3 regions of the Azospirillum sp. INR13 genome follow, and region 1 is predicted to be linked to each of the others. Evidence: predicted binding sites of a transcription regulator. Region 1 holds the regulator's gene; each other region holds the start of a gene.
What was found. Region 1 encodes LexA, which represses DNA repair genes until DNA is damaged. Its sites were predicted from a motif close to ATGTTCTANTTTGGTTC; they were not measured.
Positions count from the first base shown of each region.

Region 2: F1643_RS02850 (putative DNA modification/repair radical SAM protein) is a predicted target of LexA. The motif match lies at 4,454-4,470, and genes of this name have one in related genera.
Region 3: F1643_RS00935 (ImuA family protein) is a predicted target of LexA. The motif match lies at 3,020-3,036, and genes of this name have one in related genera.

Region 1 is NZ_VUOI01000044.1:7,121-14,002, reverse strand. It holds gene trpD (anthranilate phosphoribosyltransferase) at 1-1,017, shown strand, start outside; gene trpC (indole-3-glycerol phosphate synthase TrpC) at 1,017-1,820, shown strand; gene F1643_RS20170 (GNAT family N-acetyltransferase) at 1,825-2,298, shown strand; gene moaC (cyclic pyranopterin monophosphate synthase MoaC) at 2,295-2,795, shown strand; gene glp (gephyrin-like molybdotransferase Glp) at 2,800-4,029, shown strand; gene lexA (transcriptional repressor LexA) at 4,228-4,950, shown strand; gene F1643_RS20150 (ComEC/Rec2 family competence protein) at 5,073-6,882, opposite strand, start outside.
Region 2 is NZ_VUOI01000002.1:263,729-270,610, reverse strand. It holds gene F1643_RS02865 (nucleotide sugar dehydrogenase) at 1-1,207, shown strand, start outside; gene F1643_RS02860 (DUF2076 domain-containing protein) at 1,298-1,978, opposite strand; gene F1643_RS02855 (tetratricopeptide repeat protein) at 2,381-4,393, shown strand; gene F1643_RS02850 (putative DNA modification/repair radical SAM protein) at 4,497-5,708, shown strand; gene F1643_RS02845 (UdgX family uracil-DNA binding protein) at 5,720-6,882, shown strand, end outside.
Region 3 is NZ_VUOI01000001.1:185,360-192,241, forward strand. It holds gene F1643_RS00915 (tyrosine phosphatase family protein) at 1-477, opposite strand, end outside; gene F1643_RS00920 (hypothetical protein) at 603-761, opposite strand; gene F1643_RS00925 (DTW domain-containing protein) at 828-1,481, opposite strand; gene F1643_RS00930 (hypothetical protein) at 1,914-2,096, shown strand; gene F1643_RS00935 (ImuA family protein) at 2,117-2,995, opposite strand; gene F1643_RS00940 (SH3 domain-containing protein) at 3,131-3,571, opposite strand; gene hemN (oxygen-independent coproporphyrinogen III oxidase) at 3,954-5,381, opposite strand; gene F1643_RS00950 (DUF4112 domain-containing protein) at 5,449-5,886, opposite strand; gene F1643_RS00955 (hypothetical protein) at 6,337-6,555, shown strand; gene F1643_RS00960 (TerC family protein) at 6,765-6,882, shown strand, end outside.

The DNA of each region.
Region 1 (6,882 bases):
GATATGAAGGCCATCCTGGGCAAGGTCGCCACCGGCGCCGCCCTGACCGAGGCCGAGGCCGGCTTCGCCTTCGACATCATCATGTCCGGCAACGCCACCCCGTCGCAGATGGGCGGCTTCCTGATGGCTCTGCGGGTGCGTGGCGAGACGGTGGACGAGATCGCCGGCGCCGCCCGCGTCATGCGCGCCAAGGCGATCCCCGTCGATGCGCCTCCCGGCACCATCGACACCTGCGGCACCGGCGGCGACGGGGCCGGCACCTACAATATCTCCACCGCCGCGGCGCTGGTGGTGTCGTCCTGCGGCGTGCCGGTGGCCAAGCACGGAAACCGCGCCATCTCGTCGAAATCCGGTGCCGCCGACGTGCTGGGCTCCCTCGGCGTCAACCTCGACTGCGACTTCGCGCTGGTGCGCAAGGCGCTGTGGGATGCCGGCATCGCCTTCCTGATGGCGCCGCGTCACCACCTCGCCATGCGCAACGTCGGCCCGACCCGCGTCGAACTCGGCACCCGCACGGTCTTCAACCTGCTGGGTCCGCTCGCCAACCCGGCGACCGCCCGGCGGCAGGTGCTGGGCGTCTTCTCCAAGCAGTGGGTGGAGCCGCTGGCCCATGTGCTGAAGCGTCTGGGATCCGAAACGGCCTGGGTCGTCCATGGCTCCGACGGGCTGGACGAGATCACCACCACCGGCCCCACCACCGTCGCCCAGTTGAAGGACAGCGAGGTGACGGTGTTCGAGGTGACGCCGGAGGATGCCGGCCTGCCCCGCGCCCGCATCGAGGACCTCAAGGGCGGCGACGCCCAGGTCAACGCCGAGGCGATCCATGCCCTGTTCGACGGGGTGCGCAGCCCCTACCGCGACATCGTGCTGCTGAACGCCGCCGCCGCCCTGCTGGTGGCCGGCAAGGCCGCGACGCTGAAGGAGGGCGTGGCGATGGCCGCCGACGCCATCGACAGCGGCGGCGCCCGCGACCGCCTGCGCCGGCTGGTCGCCATCACCAACGAGGCGGTGGCCTGATGAGCGACGTTCTGACCCGCATCAACGACGACAAGCGCGCTCTGGTCGCCTCCCGCAAGGCCGCCCGCCCCTTGTCGGAAGTGGAGGCCGCGGCCAAGGCCGCCAACGAGACCAACCCGCCGCGCGGCTTCATCCGGGCGCTGAGCGCCGCGGTGGAGGCCGGGCGCTACGGCCTGATCGCCGAGATCAAGAAGGCCAGCCCGTCCAAGGGCCTGATCCGCGCCGATTTCGATCCGCCGGCGCTCGCCCGTGCCTACCGCGACGGCGGGGCCAGCTGCCTGTCGGTCCTGACTGACGAGCCCTATTTCCAGGGCAAGGACGAGTATCTGGTCGCCGCCCGCGCGGCTGTCGATCTGCCGGTGCTGCGCAAGGACTTCATGGTCGATCCCTATCAGATCGTGGAGGCCCGCGCGCTGGGTGCCGACTGCATCCTCATCATCATGGCCTCGCTGTCCGACGCCCAGGCGGCGGAAATCGAGGACGCCGCCCTCGCCCAGGGGCTGGACGTGCTGGTGGAGGTGCATGACCGCGCCGAACTGGACCGCGCGCTGCTGCTGCGGACGCCGCTGCTGGGCGTCAACAACCGCAACCTAAAGACGCTCGCGGTCGACATCGCGACGACTGAGGAACTTGCGGCCAACGTGCCGGCCGACCGCATGCTGGTCGCGGAGAGCGGGCTCTACAGCCCGGCCGATCTGGCGCGCATGGCCAAGGTCGGGGCACGCTGCTTCCTGGTGGGTGAATCGCTGATGCGGCAGGCCGACGTGACCGCCGCCACCCGCGCCCTGCTGGCTCCGGTCTAAGCCCATGCCGGACATCACCATCGCCACGGAAAGCCCGCGCCAGGATCAGGTTGTCGCGCTGGTCGCCGCGCTGGACCGCTATCTGCTGGAGCTCTATCCGGCCGACACCTGCCACCTCCTCGACATCGCGGAGCTTGAGGCGCCGGACCTGCGCTTCTTCGTCGCCCGCAAGGACGGCGTTCCGGTCGGCTGTGCCGCGCTGCGCGTCGATCCCTCGGGCTATGGCGAGGTCAAGCGGATGTTCGTCGATCCCGCCGCCCGCGGCCACCGCATCGGCGAACGGCTGCTTGCCCGGCTGGAGGAGCAGGCGCGGGCGGAGGGGCTGACCGCCCTGCTGTTGGAATCCGGCATCCATCAGCCCGAGGCGCTGGGGCTCTACCGCAAGGCCGGCTTCTCCGACCGCGGCCCCTACGCCTGCTACGAAGAGAACGGCGTCAGCGTCTTCATGGAGAAACCCTTGCGGGAGACCGTCGCATGAGCGGCTTCACCCATTTCGACGCCGAGGGCAAGGCGGTGATGGTCGATGTCTCCGACAAGGCGGACACCGAACGCACCGCCACCGCCGCGGCCACCGTGCTGATGCAGCCGGAAACCCTGGCGCTCATCATGCAGGGCGGGGTGAAGAAGGGCGACGTGCTGTCGGTCGCCCGGCTGGCCGGCATCATGGGGGCCAAGCGCACGCCGGACCTGATTCCGCTGTGCCATCCGCTGATGCTGACCTCCGTCAAGGTCGACCTCTCCTGCGACCCGGCCCGCAACGCGGTGGACGTCACCGCCACCTGCAAGCTGAAGGGCCAGACCGGCGTGGAGATGGAGGCGCTGACCGCCGTCACCATCGCGGCCCTGACCGTCTACGACATGTGCAAGGCGGTGGACCGCGGCATGACCATCACGGACGTTCGCCTGCTGCACAAGGCTGGCGGCAAGAGCGGCGAATGGGGCACTGCCGCAACCGCGCCATCGGCCGGAGCCTGACGCCATGATCTCCGTCGCAGAGGCGCGCGCCCGCATCCTGTCGGCCTTCGCCCCTCTGCCGGCGGAGGTGGTCGCCCTGCCCGACGCGCTCGGCCGCGTGCTTGCCGAACCGGTGGTCGCCCGGCTGACCCAGCCCCCCTTCCACGCCGCCGCCATGGATGGCTGGGCAGTCCGCTCCGCCGACATCGCCGCAGCCACGGCGGAAACCCCCGTCAGCCTGCGCCGCATCGGCGAATCCTCCGCCGGCCATGCCTTTGCCGGCTGCGTCGGTCCCGGCGAAGCGGTGCGCATCTTCACCGGTGCCCCCCTGCCCGATGGCGCCGACGCCGTGGTGATGCAGGAGGATTGCAGCGCCGACGACGCGACGGTTCGGATCGGCCGGGCCGTAGCCGCCGGACGGTTCGTCCGTCAGGCCGGCTTCGACTTCACTCTTGGTGAGGAACTTCTGCCGAAGGGCCGCCGTTTGACCGCCCGCGACATCGCGCTGGCCGCCGGTGGGAATGTACCTTGGCTTTCGGTCCACCGCCGGCCGCGCATCGCCATCCTCGCCACCGGGGACGAGATCGCCCTGCCCGGCGATCCGCTGGGGCCGAGCCAGATCGTCAGCACCAACGCGCTCGGCCTCTGCGCGCTCGTCGCCGCCCAGGGCGGGCTCGCCCACAATCTGGGCGTCGCCAAGGACACGGCCGACAGCGTCGCCGCCATGGCGAAGGGCGCCGCCGGCTGCGACCTGCTGGTCACCACCGGCGGTGCCGCCCATGGCGACTACGACCTGGTGCGCGACGTGCTGGCCGACCGAGGGGTGGCGCTGGAGGTTCAGACGGTGGCGATGCGGCCGGGCAAGGCACTGATGTTCGGCCGCGCCGGCGGGGTGCCGCTGCTGGGTCTGCCCGGCAATCCGGTGTCCACCGGCGTCACCGCCGTCCTGTTCCTGCGCCCGGTTCTGCGCGTGCTGCAGGGATTGCCGCCCGAAGACGACCGGCCGCCGCTGCGCGCCCGTCTGACCACCGCGCTGAAGGCGAACGACCGGCGCGAGGAGTACCTGCGCGCCACCCTGGCTGCCGGCCCCGATGGGGTCCTGACCGTCACGCCCTTCGCCCGGCAGGACAGCGCCATCACCTCGCTCTATGCCCAGGCCGATTGCCTCATCCCGCGCCGGCCCGACGCCGACCCGGAGCCGGCCGGCGCCATGGTGACCGTGCTTCCCCTGGCCGATGGAGCGCTCAGCATCTAGACTTGAGCACAGCGTTTGGACGGCGGATTGAACAGTTGAACATCACCCGGAAAACTGTTTCACGGCGTTCCGAATGTTCCACACAAGTTCTAAAAGAAGCCGATGGAGGGCTTGACGCGCGGCAGGAACCAAACTAGAACATGGAGCAACGTTTAGTTTTTGTTCCATCTTCAGTCTGGCGACGGCCGGGAGGCATCCATGCTCACGCGCAAGCAGCACGAATTGCTGCTGTTCATCCACGAACGGCTCGGCCAGGGCGGAGTCTCGCCGTCGTTCGACGAGATGAAGGACGCCCTGGGGCTGAAGTCCAAGTCGGGCATCCACCGTCTCATCACCGGTCTCGAGGAACGCGGCTTCATCCGCCGCCTGCCCCACCGCGCCCGCGCGCTGGAGGTTCTCCGCCTGCCCGAAGGGCTGGACGCCGCCCGTTCCCGCACCGCACCCAAGCCGAAATTCCAACCCAACGTCATCAAGGGCGACTTCGCCTTCGCCGGCCGCGACACCGCTCCGCCCGCCCCCACCCCGGCCGCCGCGAACGAGACGGTGCAGCTCCCGCTCTATGGCCGCATCGCTGCCGGCACGCCGATCGAAGCGTTGCGCGACAACAGCGCCTTCGTCGACATCCCCGCCTCGATGTTGACCGCCGGCGACCATTACGCGCTGGAGGTCTCCGGCGATTCGATGGTGGAGGCCGGCATCCTCGATCACGACACCATCATCATCCAGCGCTGCGATGCGGCGGAGAACGGCACCATCGTCGTGGCCCTGGTCGACGAGGGCGAAGTGACGCTGAAGCGCCTGCGCCGCAAGGGCAACACCATCGCCCTGGAGCCCGCCAACGCCGCCTATGAAACCCGCATCTTCGGCGCCGACCGCATCCGCGTGCAGGGCAAGCTGGTCGGTCTGGTCCGCAAGTACTGAGTCCCTGTTGCCCGCTCCCCGCCCCTCCCCCGCCCTCGGCCGGCCAAAGGCCCGTCCGATCCGCGGGAGAGGGCGTGAGCGGCAGAGCAGCGGAGTTCCCTCTCCCGCCCAGCGGGGGAGGGTTAGGGAGGGGGTGGTGTAGCTTCCCTCATCCTCCCCCCAGTCCAAGGCCGCTCCCCCCTGATCCCCCGCACCGTCTCCACCTCTATCTTCTCCGCCGTCATCCACAGCGCATGCGCCCCCTCGTGCCGCAGCGCCCAGCGGTCGATCACGACCCCGGCCCGGCATCCCCGCGCCACTGCCGCCGTCACCACCGCATCGGCCGCCCCGCAATCCTCGTCCAGCGCATCCGGCAGTCGCGGGAGGGCGACAGTCCTCCCCTTGACCCGGTACAGACACCCCAGCGCATCGCAGCTCAGCGACCGCTCCCCCTCGCTCCATCCCCCTGCAGCAGGCCACGGATCGACAGCCGATCGCTCGCCATCGCGCTCCCGCCATGTCTCGATCACCCGGCCCCCAGTCTTGCCCGAAGCGCTGATGCGACCGTCCGGCATCCGCACCGCCATCACCGTCCCGTCCCCCGCGACCAGCACGTCCGGCCGCGTGACCAGTGCCGGCGAAGCCAGCCCTGCCAGAACCGGCAGCAGCCCCAGCCAGCGCCACCGCCGGGTCCAGACGCACAGCCAGATGCCGCCCAGCACCAGCGCTGCGAACCCCTCCACCGGCATCGCCGGCATGGTCAGGGAGGCCCCGGGAAGACGGCCGAAGAACTCCGCGGTCCAGATCACCGCCCGATCGCCCCAGTTCATCGCGATCAGCGCCGGCGCCTCCAGCCTGAAGGGCATCAGGGCGTAGGCGATCAAGCTCCACGGCATGACCCAGAAGGATGTGATCGGAATGGCGATCAGGTTGGACAGCACGCCATAGAAGGCGATCTGCTGGAAGTGGAAGAGTGCGAACGGCAGTGTCGCCAGCGTCGCCACCACACTGGTCAGCAGAATGCCGCCGACATAGAGCAGGCCGCGCAGAAACCACCCCGCCTCGCTGCGCCATTCCGCCAGCCGCGGACTGCCGCGCTCGAAGGCGGCGATCAGCGCCACCACCGCCGCGAAGGACATCTGGAAACTGGGGCCTAGCATCCCCTCCGGATCCATGGCGATGGTCACCAGCCCGGCAAAGGCGACCAGCCGCATGCTCAGAGGGTGACGGTCCAGCATGATCGCCCCCATCACCATGCCGGTCATCAGCACCGACCGCACCGTCGGCAGCGGTGCACCGACCAGAAGCGTATAGGCGAGCGCCGACAGGATGCCGAACAGCGCCGCGATCTTCTTGATCGGCCAGCGCAGGGCGACATAGGGCACCAGCGCGAGCAAGGCCCTGACGACATAGAACAGGATGCCGGCGGCGATGCCCACATGCAGGCCGGAAATCGACAGCAGGTGCGCCAGCCCGCTGTTGCGGAAATCCTCCAGTGTCCCGTCCGGGATGCCGAACTGTTCCCCGTTCAGCAGTGCCGTGGTGACGCTCGCCTCAACGGGATCGGCAATGGCCGAAGCTACCCGTTCTGCGATCGCACCGCGCGCCTGCTCGAACGCCACCGTCACCACGCGCCAGCCCGTGACCGGTGGCGCCTCCACCACCTCCGCCGCACCGGTGGCGTAGCCGGTGCCGCCCAGCCCCATGAACCAGGCCCGCCGCTGAAAGTCGAAGGCCCCCGGCTCGGCCGGCGCCTGGGGCGGCAGCAACGTGGCGCGCAGGCTGATCACCGATCCGGGTTCCGGCGCGGCATGGCGATCCGACAGGCGGATGCGCAGCGCGACCGGTGTCCGTTCAGGCGGCAACCGGCTGACAACCGGGCCCCGCAGAGTGACGCGGACGGCACCCGGCCGCCGCTCCACCGCCATCACGCGGCCGGTGACGGTGGCCCCG
Region 2 (6,882 bases), on a different contig from region 1:
CGGCTTCGACATCGACCCGGCCAAGGTGGCGGCGCTGAACGGCGGGTGCTCCTACATCCGGCAGATCGCCAACGGGCGCATCGCCGGGGCGGTGGCGACCGGGCGGTTCCGGGCGACGACCGATGCCGACGAATTCGCCGCCTGCGACGCCGTGATCGTCTGCGTCCCCACCCCGCTGTCGCCGCAACGCGAACCGGACCTGAGCTTCGTCGAGGCTTCCACCCGCCTGATCCGCGACAGGCTGCGGCCGGGCCAGCTGGTGGTGCTGGAATCGACCACCTGGCCCGGCACCACCGACGAGGTGATGCGGCCGATCCTGGAGGAGACCGGGCTGGCCAGCGGCCGGGATTTCTTCCTGGCCTATTCGCCCGAGCGCGAGGATCCCGGCAACATCACCTTCACCACCAGCACCATCCCCAAGGTGATCGGCGGCGACGACGAGGGGGCGCGGCGGCTGGCGGTGGCGCTCTACGAGCAGGTGGTGCCGCAGGTGGTCCCGGTGTCGGGCACGCGGACGGCGGAGGCGACCAAGCTGACCGAGAACATCTTCCGCTCCGTCAACATCGCCCTGGTGAACGAGCTGAAGATCGTCTTCGAGCCGATGGGCATCGACATCTGGGAGGTGATCGAGGCGGCGAAGACCAAGCCCTTCGGCTTCATGCCCTTCTATCCCGGCCCAGGCCTGGGCGGCCACTGCATCCCGATCGACCCCTTCTACCTGACCTGGAAGGCGCGCGAGTACCAGATCTCCACCCGCTTCATCGAACTGGCGGGCGAGGTCAACACGATGATGCCGCGCCATGTGGTGGACCGCCTCGCCCTGGCGCTCGACCGCCGCTCCGGCATCGGGCTCAGCCGGTCGCGCATCCTGCTGGTCGGCATGGCCTACAAGAAGAACGTCGACGACAGCCGTGAGTCGCCCGGCCTGCGGCTGATGGAGATGCTGCTGGAGCGCGGGGCGGCGGTCGACTACCACGACCCCTTCATCCCGGTGCTGCCGGTCACCCGCGAGCATGCGGCGCTTGCCGGCCGGACCTCCATCGCCTGGGAGCCGGAGACGCTGGCGGGATTCGACGCGGCGGTGATCGTCACCGACCATGACGGCATCGATTATCGGAGTTTGGCCACCCATTGCCCGCTGGTGGTCGACACCCGCAACGCGATGCGGACCGTGGAGGGCTTCGCCGACCGCATCGTGAAGGCCTGAGAAAACCGGGCGCCTGAAGAAACCCGGGCCGCGGAAGAAGGGCGGGCCGCCTCCCTCCCGCGGGCCTTCTCCCGCGAACCGGTGCGGGGCTCAGAGTTCCTCTTCGCCGCCGAAATCGCCCCAGCCGCTGTCCTCGACCGTCTGTTCGACATGGTCGGTGGCGGCGGTGGCCGCATCGGTGGCGGCGGTCGCGGCCTCAGCCGCCACCGCCTCGCCGCCGGAGAACATGCTGGACAGCGCGCTGCCGATCAGCATGCCGCCGGCGACGCCGGCCGCCGTCTGCATGGCGCCGGCCATGAAGCCGCCGCCGGCCCGCGGCTGCTGGGCATAGCCGGCGACGCGCGGGTCGCCGTAGGCGGGAGTGCCGGGAGCAGCCGGCGGACGGCCCCAGGGCGAACCGGCCGGCGAACCGGACGGCATGGCGGCGGCAGCCGGGGCCGCCGCCGGATATGACGGCTGCGGAGCGGGACGGCTGGCGCCGCCGAACAGGCTGCCGAACAGACCGCCACCGCCGGACTGGGCCGGGGCGGCGGCAGGGGCGGGACGCTCGCGCAGCTGACGCTCCAGCTCCTCGTTGCGGCCCTGGGAGGCGGCGAGCGCCTGCTCCATCATCACGATGGCCTGCGCCATCAGATAGGGGGCGGCCGGCTGGCGGGCGATCCGTTCGCGGATCAGCGCCTCGGCCTCGGGATCGCGCGGGCCGGATTGCGCCTCGGCCTGATGCAGCTTGGCGAACAAGTCGTCGATGATCTGGCGTTCGGTGTGGTCCATGGCGATGCTCGTCTTCATGAAGAGGTTGAAAGAAAGGTTCCGCTGCCGGCGCCGACTGCCCGAAGCGGCGCAAGGGTGCGGCCGCGCGCCGGAGGGGCAGCGCGCGTCGGGGAAGCGGCGGGAGCGGGAAGGGCCGGAAGCCGGGGGCGGCATCTCGGCGATGCTCCAAGGGGTGAGGACATCAGTCCCTCCAAGTGCGGTCACGCCCGTCGGCGCAAAAGCAGGTGAAGAGATCCGACATCGCGACCACGTCTAAGTCGCCAGAGGGGCCCGGATCCAGGTGATGAGCACGTGGCCCCGTCCCGCTTTCCTGTCAAGACGGCACCCGCACAATTTGCGCCCCAAGGGGGCCGGGCCTGGACGGGGCCTGGACCGGCGATTTCCCCCATCCTATAAGAGGCTATGGCAACATTGCAGGAAGCGCTGATCGCAGCGCTGGATCATCAGGAGGCCGGGCGCTTCGGCGAAGCCGATATCCTGTATCGCCGCATCCTCGATGCCGCCCCCGGCCATCCCCATGCGCTTCACCTATGGGGCATCCTGGCAGCGCTGACCGGCCGGCCGGAGGACGCCGCAGGCCGGATCGCGCAGGCCATCGCCGTCACTCCCGACGTCGCCGATTTCCATGTCAATCTGGCGCGGATCCAGGCCGCGCTGAACCGGCCCGACCGGGCCGCCCGGCATTACGCCCATGCCGTCACCCTGCGGCCGGACGAGGCGGGGACACGCTTCCAACTGGCGGGATTGCTCCAGGATCTGGGACGGCTGGCCGAGGCCGAGGAGCAGTATGAGGCACTGCTGACGGCGGCGCCGCTCCATGCCGACCTCCACCTGAACCGTGCGCTGCTGTGCGAGGCGCAGGGGCAGGTTTCGAGGGCGCGGGACGGCTTCCGCACGGTGCTGATGCTGGAGCCGGCGTCCCCCAAGGCGCTGCTGCGGCTTGCCGCCATGGAGCAGGGGGCGGGGCGAAATGGTGCCGCCCTGGCCATCCACCGTCGCGGCATGATCGCCCTGGGAAACCTGTCGGATGCCTGGCCGTTCACCACCCTGGCCACGCTGCTGGCGGGGGAGGGGCTGCCGGAGCGGGCGGCGGAGGCCGCACGCATCGCCGTGACGCTCGCGCCCGACGACCCCGTCCTGTGGAACGAGCTTGCCAACCGACTGAAGGGCGTGGGCCGGCAGGGGGACTCCCTTGCGGAGTCGGTGGCCGGCTATGGCCGCGGGCTGGTCCTGCTGCCGGGAAATCCCGTGCTGCTGAACAACCGCGCCGACGGCTGGCTGAAGCTGGGAAGGCTGGAGCGGGCGGAGCAGGACGCGCGGGCCGCGGTCGCGGCGGACGCCGGCTTCGCCACGGGCTGGAACACGCTGGGCTCCGCCCTGATGGCGCGGGGAGATGCCGGGAACGCGCTGGACGCCTACGACCAGGCGATGCAGGCCGACCCGGCCAACCACGCTCAGGCCCGCTTCAACCGCTCCATCGCCCTGCTGACGCTCGGCCGGCTGGCGGAGGGGTGGGACGAGTATGAACAGGGTTGGGCCGTGGCCTCCGGCCGGTTCCCGCGGGTCGGATTTCCCCAGCCGTTTTGGGACGGGCAGCCCTTGGCCGATGGCGGGCGGGGCGACGGCAGCCTGCTGGTGTGGGGCGAACAGGGGCTGGGCGACGAGGTGATGTTCGCCAGCCTGATCCCACAGCTGGCCGGGGAAGGCATGCGGGTGGTGCTGGACTGCGACGCGCGGCTCGCCCCGCTGTTTGCCCGCGGCCTGCCCGGTGTCACCGTGGTTGCGCGCAGCGAACCGTTGAGCCGCCGGCTGACCGCGCCGGATGTGGCCGCACAAACCCCGGCCGGCAGCCTGCCGCGCCTGATGCGCCGGCGGATGGAGGATTTCGCCGGCCGCCAGCCTCCCTTCCTGAAGGCCGATCCCAGGCGGGTGGCGGAACTGCGGCAGCGGATCGGGGACGGCCATGGACATGGATATCGGCTGGTCGGGCTTTCCTGGAGCAGCAAGAACGCCTCGGTCGGGCATCTGCGCTCCATCCCGCTCGACCGGCTGGCCGGGGCACTGGACGGGACGGATGTCAAACTGGTCAGCCTGCAATATGGCGACGTCGCCGCGGAGGCCGCCGCCGCCGGCATCGCCGATCCGGGGCTGGATGCCTGGGCCGACATCGACGGGCTGGCGGCGCTGATCACCGCCATGGATCTGGTGGTGTCGGTGGACAACTCGACCGTCCATCTCGCCGGCGGGTTGGGGCACCCGACCTGGGCGTTGCTTCCCCACGCCGCCGACTGGCGCTGGATGCAGGGGCGCCGCGACACGGTCTGGTATCCGTCGGTCCGGCTGTTCCGGCAGGGCGCGCCGGGCGACTGGGACGGCGTGCTGCGGGAGCTGGGCGAGGCGATTCGGCAGGGCTGAAGGGACGGGCCGGAGGCGCGATTTTGCCCCCGCCATTCGGCTTGCCTTTTGCTTTCAAAAGAACATATTGCGAACATCTTCAAGAGAGAGGGAAGCCTCCACGGTGGATGACGCGCTGCTCGAAAAGCTCGGGATTCTGGCCGACGCGGCGAAGTACGACGCCTCCTGCGCGTCCTCGGGCGCCAAGCGGCGGACGGGCGGGCCGGACGGCATCGGCTCGACCACCGGGGCCGGCATCTGCCACGCCTATACGCCGGACGGGCGCTGCGTCTCGCTGCTCAAGATCCTGCTGACCAACTACTGCCTGTTCGACTGCGCCTACTGCATCAACCGCCGCTCCTCCAACGTGCGCCGCGCGCGGTTCAGCGTCGATGAGGTGGTCCGGCTGACGCTGGGCTTCTACAAGCGCAACTGCATCGAGGGGCTGTTCCTGTCCTCCGGCATCATCCGCTCGCCCGATTACACCATGGAGCAGCTGATGCTGGTGGCGCGCACGCTGCGGCGCGACCATGGCTTCGCCGGCTACATCCACCTGAAGACGATCCCGGAGGCCAGCCCCTGGCTGATCGAGCAGGCCGGGCTGTGGGCCGACCGGCTGTCGATCAACCTGGAACTGGCCTCCGACCGCAGCCTGAAGGAGTTCGCGCCGGAGAAGGACGGCGGCGCGATCAAGGCGGTGATGGGGCAGGTGGGCGAGCGCATCCTGGAGGCCAAGGAGGAAAAGCGCCGCTTCTCCCCCGCCGGGCAGAGCACCCAGATGATCGTCGGCGCCGATGCCTCCACCGACCTGTCGGTGCTGGAGACCAGCGAAACGCTCTATCGCCGCTATGGGCTGCGCCGGGTCTATTATTCGGCCTTCAGCCCGATCCCGGAGGCCAGCTCCGCCCTGCCGGCCAAGCCGCCGCCGCTGCAGCGCGAGAACCGGCTGTACCAGGCCGACTGGCTGCTGCGCTATTACGGCTTCACGGTGGAGGAGATCGCCGCCGGGGGCGAGGGCGGGATGCTGGACCTCGGCATCGACCCCAAGCTGGCCTGGGCCCTGAAGAACCGCGAGCGCTTCCCGGTCGACGTCAACAGTGCCGACCGCGAGATGCTGTTGCGCGTGCCGGGGCTGGGGGCGCGGGCGGTCGACAAGATCGTCGAGGCGCGGCGCCACACCACCTTGCGGCTAGAGGATGTGGCGCGGCTGTCGTCGGGGCTGAAGCGGGCGCGCGCCTTCCTGATCGCCGCCGACCACCATCCGGGCGGGCTGACCGATCGCGCCGACCTGCGGCAAAGGCTGGTGGCGCCGCCCAAGCAGCTCAGCCTGTTCTGAGGTTCTGAATCATGCATCGCGTCGAACTGAAGGGCGGCGCCGACCTGGACGGCTTCCGCCGTGCGCTGCGCGGGCTGGTCGCCCTGGGCGTGGAGCCGGATGAGGTGGATTGGAGCGGCGGGGAGGCACCGTCGCTGTTCGGGGATGCCGCCCCCTTGCCGGCGGACGCGCCGCCGGTTCCGCTGCCGCGCCCGGTGGGAGCGCTGATCGAAAGCGTGGTCTGCCACCGTGATCCGGAACGCTACGCCCTGCTCCACCGGCTGGTCCGGCGGGTGCTGCGGGGGGAGCGCGACATGCTCGACCACCATGCCGACCCGCTGGTGCACCGGCTGGCGCTGCTGGACAAGGCGGTGCGGCGCGACCTGCACAAGATGCACGCCTTCCTGCGCTTCCGCGAGGTGCGGGATCCGGCCAGCTCCGAAGGTCCGGGGGGCGAGCGCTATGTCGCGTGGTTCGAGCCCGACCATTTCATCGTCGAGGCCACCGCCCCCTTCTTCGTCGAGCGGTTCGAGAGCCTGGTCTGGTCGATCCTGACGCCGGTGGGATCGCTGCATTGGGACCGGCGGTCGCTCACCGTCGGACCAGCGGCTTTGAGGCCGGAGGGGCTCGACCGCGACGACCGCTTCGCCGAGGGCTGGCAGCGCTATTACGAGAGCACCTTCAACCCGGCGCGGGTGAACCCCACCGCGATGCGGGCGGAGATGCCGCGGAAATACTGGGCCAACCTGCCGGAAGCCGCCGCCATTCCGGCCATGATCCGCTCCGCCCCCGCCCGCGTCCAGGCGATGATCGAGGCGGAGGCCGCGGCCCCGCGCCGCCGCAACCCCGACAAGGCCGTCGCCGCCATGGCCCGGCAGGAGCCGGCGACGCTGGCCGAGTTGAACCGCATCATCCGGGCCGCGGATCCATTAGTGCCGGGGGCGACGCAGGCGGTGCTGGGCGAGGGGCCAGAGGGAGCGGCCATCGCCATCGTCGGCGAGCAGCCGGGCGACCAGGAGGACCTGGAGGGCCGGCCCTTCGTCGGTCCCGCCGGCCAGCTGCTGACCCGCGCGCTGGAGGAGGCCGGGATCGAGCGCCGCGCCGCCTACCTGACCAACGCGGTGAAGCATTTCAAGTTCGTCGCCCGCGGCAAGCGCCGCCTGCACCAGTCGCCGACCGCCGGCGAGGTCAAGCA
Region 3 (6,882 bases), on a different contig from region 1:
GGCGACCAGTTCGCCCCGGCGGCCGAGGATGTCGTCGGCGAATTCGGTCATGCGCAGGTTGGGCCAGGTCTGGGCGCGGATGGCGACCACGGCGGCGACCGCGTCGGCGGCCGGGCGGTCGGGCTGGGCCTGGGCCAGGATCATGGTCAGGGCGGCGGTGGAACGCGACACGCCGGCATGGCAATGGACCAGCAGGTGCCGGCAGTCCACCGGATCGGCCAGCAGGTCGCGGCCGAAGGCCAGGATGCGTTCGACGTCCGCGCGTTCCGGCGCGATCTGGCCGCGGGTCGGCTCGATGATGTCATGGAAGCGCAGTTCCAGCCGCTCATGCTCGCCGTAATCGCCGAAGTCGCTCGGCTCGGTCATCTCGGGATCGAGGATGGACAGCACATGGCTGACCTTGCCGCCGCCGAAATTGCAAAGCTCGCGGAGACCGCAGACGGTCAGGCCGAAGGGAACGAAATCGCTGGCCATCATTCTCTCGTTCGATTGCGGATAAGGGGGAAAGCGCGGGGCCGGGGGCCGCATTTGGCACCCCGCGCCGCGCCCCCGTCAACCCGGCAACCGTTCGTATGCGGGCCACTTCGCCCGGATAAGGCCGATCAGAACACGTTGAACAGGTACAGCAGGATGATGATCGGGATCGGAATGCCGACCAGCCACAGCAGGATGCCTCGCATGGCGCGTCTCCTTCCTTCGCTCTGATGGATGTCTTGGCCGGTGCTCTTGGCCGGTGCGGTCCCGGCCGTCTCATCCATCATCAACAGCCCAGGTGCCGGTTCGTTGCAGCGGCGCGACCGACTGATAAGGAGATGCGCCGAAGGAGATCAGTCCTCCCCGCCTCCATCAGCGCCATCCGCCTCGCCGCCATCCGCAGCGCCGCCGGCATCGTCGCGCGGGGGCTGCGCGGCAGGGCGCGGGCGGGGCTGGCGCAGCTTCTTCAGCAGCAGGGAGAAGGGCTTCAGCGCGGTGTCGAGGATCGCCTGATCGCCCTCCAGCCGCGACAGCAGGAAGGCGCCGGCCTCCAGGGTGGAGACGCTGTCGCGCCGCGGCTCCTTGCGCGCCTGCCCGTAGAGCGAGCGGAACTGCGGGTTCAGCACGATGCGGCGGCATTTCAGCAGCCAGGCATTGCGCCACCACAGGGTCTTGGCCTGGCTCCAGGTGCCGTCCAGGACGATGACGCCCTCCAGGTCCTCCAGGATCTCGGCGCTGTCGCGGAGCGGCTGGCCGTTCTTGTCGACCACCGCCACCTCGGCCCGCGGGGCGCCGCCCTCCTGCACCGGGCCGAGATACAGCACGCCCCAGCGCTTGGGATCGACCTCGCGCCCCAGGATGCGCTTCAGCCCCGGCCAGCTCAGCCCGACCTTCACCATCGAATTGGCGAACTGCAGATGGGCGATCTGGGCGGTGCCGAGATTCTCCCGCTTCTCCTGCGGGTGCTGCAGGATCAGCAGGAACACGCCGTTGTCGATCGGCTGCACTGCCTCGCAAATGCACAGGTGATTAGGTTTTAGGCAGTTGGGGCAAGACTCGGGGGCGGGGGCGCTGTGCATGGGAGGTACGCATTCCTTGAAGAGGATTGGCCGCGAATATGGGTTGGAATGGCGCGGAAGGGAACACATCTCACTCGCAGAGCGGCGGCTGCCAACCGAACGGTGACCGCCGCCACGGCATGTACGACAGATCCCCCCGACCACACCCCGTGTCATACCGGTTCATCTGGGTTCAAAGTGGCTTCGTATAAACCGTTTGTAGAGACTTATTCGTGTGTCATGGACCTCGTGTGACGCGCTTAACAGCTGGCCTGGAACTTGCGTAATTAGTATCCAGGCAAACAGGACGACGGGTGGGCCAGGACCGGCCTTTGTCAGGCTGATCCACGGTGCCATCCGGCGCTCAGAAGGAGACCTGCCATGCTGCCCGCCCACCTTGCCGACCGCCTGCTGAAGCAGCGCCGCGATGCCGACACGGCGGAATTCGCCCGCCAGCTGCCGCTCTATGCGCCGCTGGACGCTGACGATCCCCGCTGGATGACCGAGCCGGACGACTCGGAGCAGGCCGCCCGCCGCGAGCCCGATTGGGCGACCGACTACTGAGCGGCACCTCCTGACGGCACTCACCGGCCGGCGGCAGCCGGGCGGTGACCCGACGGGCCGCTTTCCCGGCTTGACTGTCGGGTGTCGGACATCTGCCACCGGTTTCCGACCCTGGGATCTCCGATGTCGGGATCTCCGGCATCGCGCCAACCCTCCTCCTCCCGGACGAGGGTCCAGCGGCCCGGACGTCCGCCGCGGCAACGTTCCAGCGCGACGGACCAGCGCGGCGCCCCCAATCCTGGCAGGCCTCCGGCCGGGCGCGGGGCCCTATCCTCCTCCTCATCCGAACTGGGTGCCGCATCCAGCCGCCAGCGCGTCACCGCGGCGCTGAGCCCTTCCGGCCTTCCGCCTCTGCGGCCCGGCATGCCTGCGCCGAGATCCAGCAGGAAACCGGTCACCCCCGACGACTCGGCGGCCAGCTGCAGCCGCCGGCTGGCGGTGAGGTCCAGCCCCTCCAACTCGCCCAGCACCGCCGACAGGGCGGAACAGCGCAGCGCCTCCTCCATCGCCCACAGCGCGTCGACCGCCCGCACCGCCCGCACCGCCACCAGCCGGTCCGGTGTCAGCCCATAGGCCGCCAGACCCGGCGCATGGAGGTCGCGTCCCCGCAGGATCCACAATGCCGGAGCCTTCGGCGTCGCCAGCCGGCCCAGCAGAGTGGCGGCGAAGCCGGTGCCCGCACCCGGATCCTCCGCCGTCACCGCATGCAGGCAGCCCAGCGGCAGGCCGCCGTCGGGCAGATGCGCGTCGATGGCCTCCACCCCGAACGGCAGGGTCCGCCCTCCTTCACCGCCCGCCCCCTCGATCCGCCGGATGCGCGCGCGCAGGTCGGCCAGCACGCCGGCACGGTCGCGCGGCGCAGACTCAGCGGGCACGGAAGGGGACGGCAGGCTGGACATGACTCGGCTCCGCTCGACAGGCATATGTTCCTGATATGTTCTATCACGAAGCCTTGTCGAGGGGGAGTCTGCGACTCCTGTCTTGTGATGGGATAGGATCCTGGGACCGGATGTGCCGGGACCAGAGCGCCCGGGTCAGTTGGCGATGGGCGTGGCGCCGATCTTGCCGCGCGGTGCCGCCTTGATGGTCGGGCCGGCATTGTCGACGGGCTTTTCCAGGGTGGTTGAGGTGCCGCGGCTGCCGCGCGGCGTGTTGCCCTTCAGGCTGAGCAGGTGCAGCCGGACATAGGCGGTGGAGCCGCCGGCCTTCACCGCGACCCAATCGCTGTTGCGCACCCGGCCCAGCGTGCTGACCGCCTGCCCGGCGCCCAGCGTGGCGACGACGCCCGACCCGGCGGCGGGCTTTGCATAGACCGGTGTCGGTCTGTCCACCTGCCATTCCCCATACATCGGCTCCAGCCCGGCCCCGCTGTCGGGCGCGGTGCGCACGGTCGGGGGGTTGGGGATGCGCTGGTACGGCATGCAGCCGGGAACCGTCAGCGTGACCAGGGCCACCATCAGCGGAAGGGTACGCACGCGCCGGATCATCGCTCACCTTGAACGGGGCAGAGTGAAGGCAGGAAGGCCATCGGCCTTCGGCGCGACCCATACAGGAGGCGGGGCTTCCTTCGCTACCGCAGCGCAACCGGGATCGCCATGCGCTTTTTGGGGCGGCCGGACCCGGAGCCCGACCCGAAGCCGGAGCGCAGGAGTTCACCCCCGGCCTGCGTATCTCGACAATCGGGCACAGCTCCGACACCGGCCGGACAGCCATGTCGCAGAGCGAACTTCGATACAGGGCATCGACGAGGTTGCCGCGTAGACGTGTGGGTTCGGATGCGCGGCACGGGAAAAGGCGGTCGGCGGGTGGCGCCGGCCGCCTTTTCTTTTGAAGAGCGCCCGTCAGAGCGCCCGGCCCTCAAACCGCCCGGCTGTGCCGGCCGGCGCCCTTGGACAGGTGGGTGTCGAAGCGGGCGGCGACGATGCGCATCAGGGGGCGGGCGCTCTCCGGCACATGGACGCGCCGTCCCTCAACCACCGCGACGCCATCGGCGATCAGATCGGCCATGCCCTCCAGTTCGGCGTCGAAGGCGGACTCGTCCAGGCCGTGGCTGCTGGCAATGGCGGCGGTGTCGACCGACAGGTCGCACATCAGCCGCATGATCAGGTCGCGCCGTACCTTGTCGTCCTGCGTCAGCGCAATGCCCTTGCCGGTGGGCAGGCGGCCTTCCTCGACGGCGGCGGCATAGTGGTCGAAGGGCACGGCGTTCTGCACATAGCCCTGCGGCAGCGCGCCGATGGAAGAGGAGCCGAAGCCCAGCAGGACCTCGGCGTCGTCGGTGGTGTAGCCCTGGAAGTTGCGGCCCAGCCGCCCTTCCTCCTGCTGCACCGCCAGCTCGTCGCCGGGACGGGCGAAATGGTCCAGACCGATGGCGCTGTAGCCGGCGGCGGCCAGCGTGTCGCCGATGGCGGCGAACTGCTCCCACCGGCCGAGCGAGCCGGCCAGCACGGATTCGTCGATCTTCTTCTGGTGGGTCTTCATCCACGGCACATGGGCGTAGCCGAAGACCGACAGCCGGTCGGGCGCCATCTCCAGCGCGATCTCGGCGGAGCGGGTGACGCTCTCCACCGATTGGTGCGGCAGGCCGTACATCAGGTCGAGGTTGACGCTGGCGATACCGGCCTCCTTCAGCCAGGCCAGCGCCTGTTCGGTCACGGCGCGCGGTTGGACGCGGTTGATCGCCTGCTGCACCGTCTCGTCGAAATCCTGCACGCCCAGCGAGGCGCGGTTGACCCCGGCGCGGCCAAGCGCCGCCGCCATCTCCGCCGTCAGGGTGCGGGGGTCGATCTCCACCGCCAGCTCGGCATCGGCGGCGACGTCGAAGCGGGTGCGCAACAGCGCGATCATCGCCTCGAAATCGTCGGGCGCCATCATGGTCGGGGTGCCGCCGCCGAAATGGATGTGGCGCACCGCCAGCCGGCCGGGAATTCGGTCGGCCACCATGGCGATCTCGCGCCGCATATGGCCGAGATACTCGGCGATCGGCTCATAGCGCGCGACGATCTTGGTGTGGCAGCCGCAGTACCAGCACATCTTCTGGCAGAAGGGCACATGCAGGTAGAGCGACCCGGAGCGCGCGGGATCGATCGCCTCCAGCCAGCCGCCATAGACCTCGCCGTTCACCTCGGGCGTGAAGTGCGGTGCGGTCGGGTAGCTGGTGTAGCGCGGCACCCGCAGCCCGTCATACTTGGCGAGCAGCGCGGCATCCACTCCGTGGGCGACACCATGGGAATGGGACGGATTGGCGGGGGCCGGCTGTACGGCCAGGGCGGTGATGGCGTTCATGAGCGACAGAGTGCCGCAGCCACCCCACCCCCGCCTTGATCCACGTCAAGACCGCAGGGGCCGTCCTTCAGCGCTTCGCTGCCGCGGCGGCCAGACGCTGCTCCAGATGCTCGTGCAGCAGGTTCAGGTTGGCCCGGTTGGCCTTGAAGGCGATGTCGAACACGGTCCCCACCACCGGGATCGACCCGGCCGCCCAGTCCAGCGCGACGTTGAAGGCCATGCGGGCCAGCAGCGACTTGGGCAGGTCGAAGCGGGCCGCTTCCATGATGATGTAGGCCGAGACCACGGCGGTCGCGGTATCCCCCGCCACCGGCACGATGCTGGCGATTCCGTCCAGCCCGATGGGGATGCGGGTGAAGGGAATGCGCCAGCGGCTGTCCATCAGACGGGACAGGCGGCGAAGCCGCTCCAGCCGCTGGAAATCGATGGGGACGCTGCTGCCGGAACCGCCCGGCGGGAGGTCTTCGGCAAGGTTGCGCCGGCGTGTGCGGATGGCGTCGATCATCGCAAGTCCCCCGATCAGTCGGTCCCGCGCCTGACGCGCGAATCCCCGCAAGGGAAGAACCCCTCACCGCCCCCGCGGGTTCCGCACGCGACGCGCAAAGTTCGCACTCCCAGCAGATACCATGGCCGGATATCCTTGCCGACAATCTTCAACCGCTGCGGCCTTCAACCGCTGCGGCTTCAGATGTCGGTGGCCGCCGGGACGGCAATGCCGCCCCCGACAGACACGACGCGGCGAATTGACGCGCAAGATCATCTAAGCCTCTGCCTCTGCTCGGATTTTCCGAATCGAATACTTTCCGCTCCCGCGGCTTATGCCCTTTGAACGCTGGCAGCGCCCGCAACCCCTGGACACAATACAGCCAACGCATCAGCAAGGCCGCGGGGACGTTCAATCCCGCGGCGCGGGGGCAAGGCCGGCAAACGGCCGCCCGTTTCGGAGGAAACGACCATGACCACTCTCTATTGCGCCTGCTGCGGCAGGCCGTTCGTCCGCACATCCGCGCGCGGTCCGGCGCCGCGCTACTGTTCTCAGGACTGCCGCCTGCAGATGGCGGTGCGTCGCCGTGCCTGGACTCCCCGGACGGAGGCCGGCAGGACCGACAGCGGACGGATGGAGACCAACCGGACGGAGGCTGCGGCCTGGGGGCACCGGGCCTTCGGATCCTGATCGGCCCCCGCATCATTCCTCTTGCATCAGCCGCCCGGCATCCCATCTCCGCCGGACAGGCTATAACCGAATTCCTGCGGCTAAATCGCTCCCGCCCCTCTTGCAGCGGGCGGGAGGCGACCTCATCTGCGCGCGGTCACGCTGGCGCCTTACGGTGCCGGCGCACAATCCCCTGACTGCGCCAACGGCCGCCGGAGCCCCGCTTCTTCATGCTCGACCTGCTCGCAGACCCGAATGTCTGGGCCAGCCTTCTGACGTTGACCGCGTTGGAAATCGTGCTGGGCATCGACAACATCATCTTCATCTCGATCATGGCGTCGAAGCTGC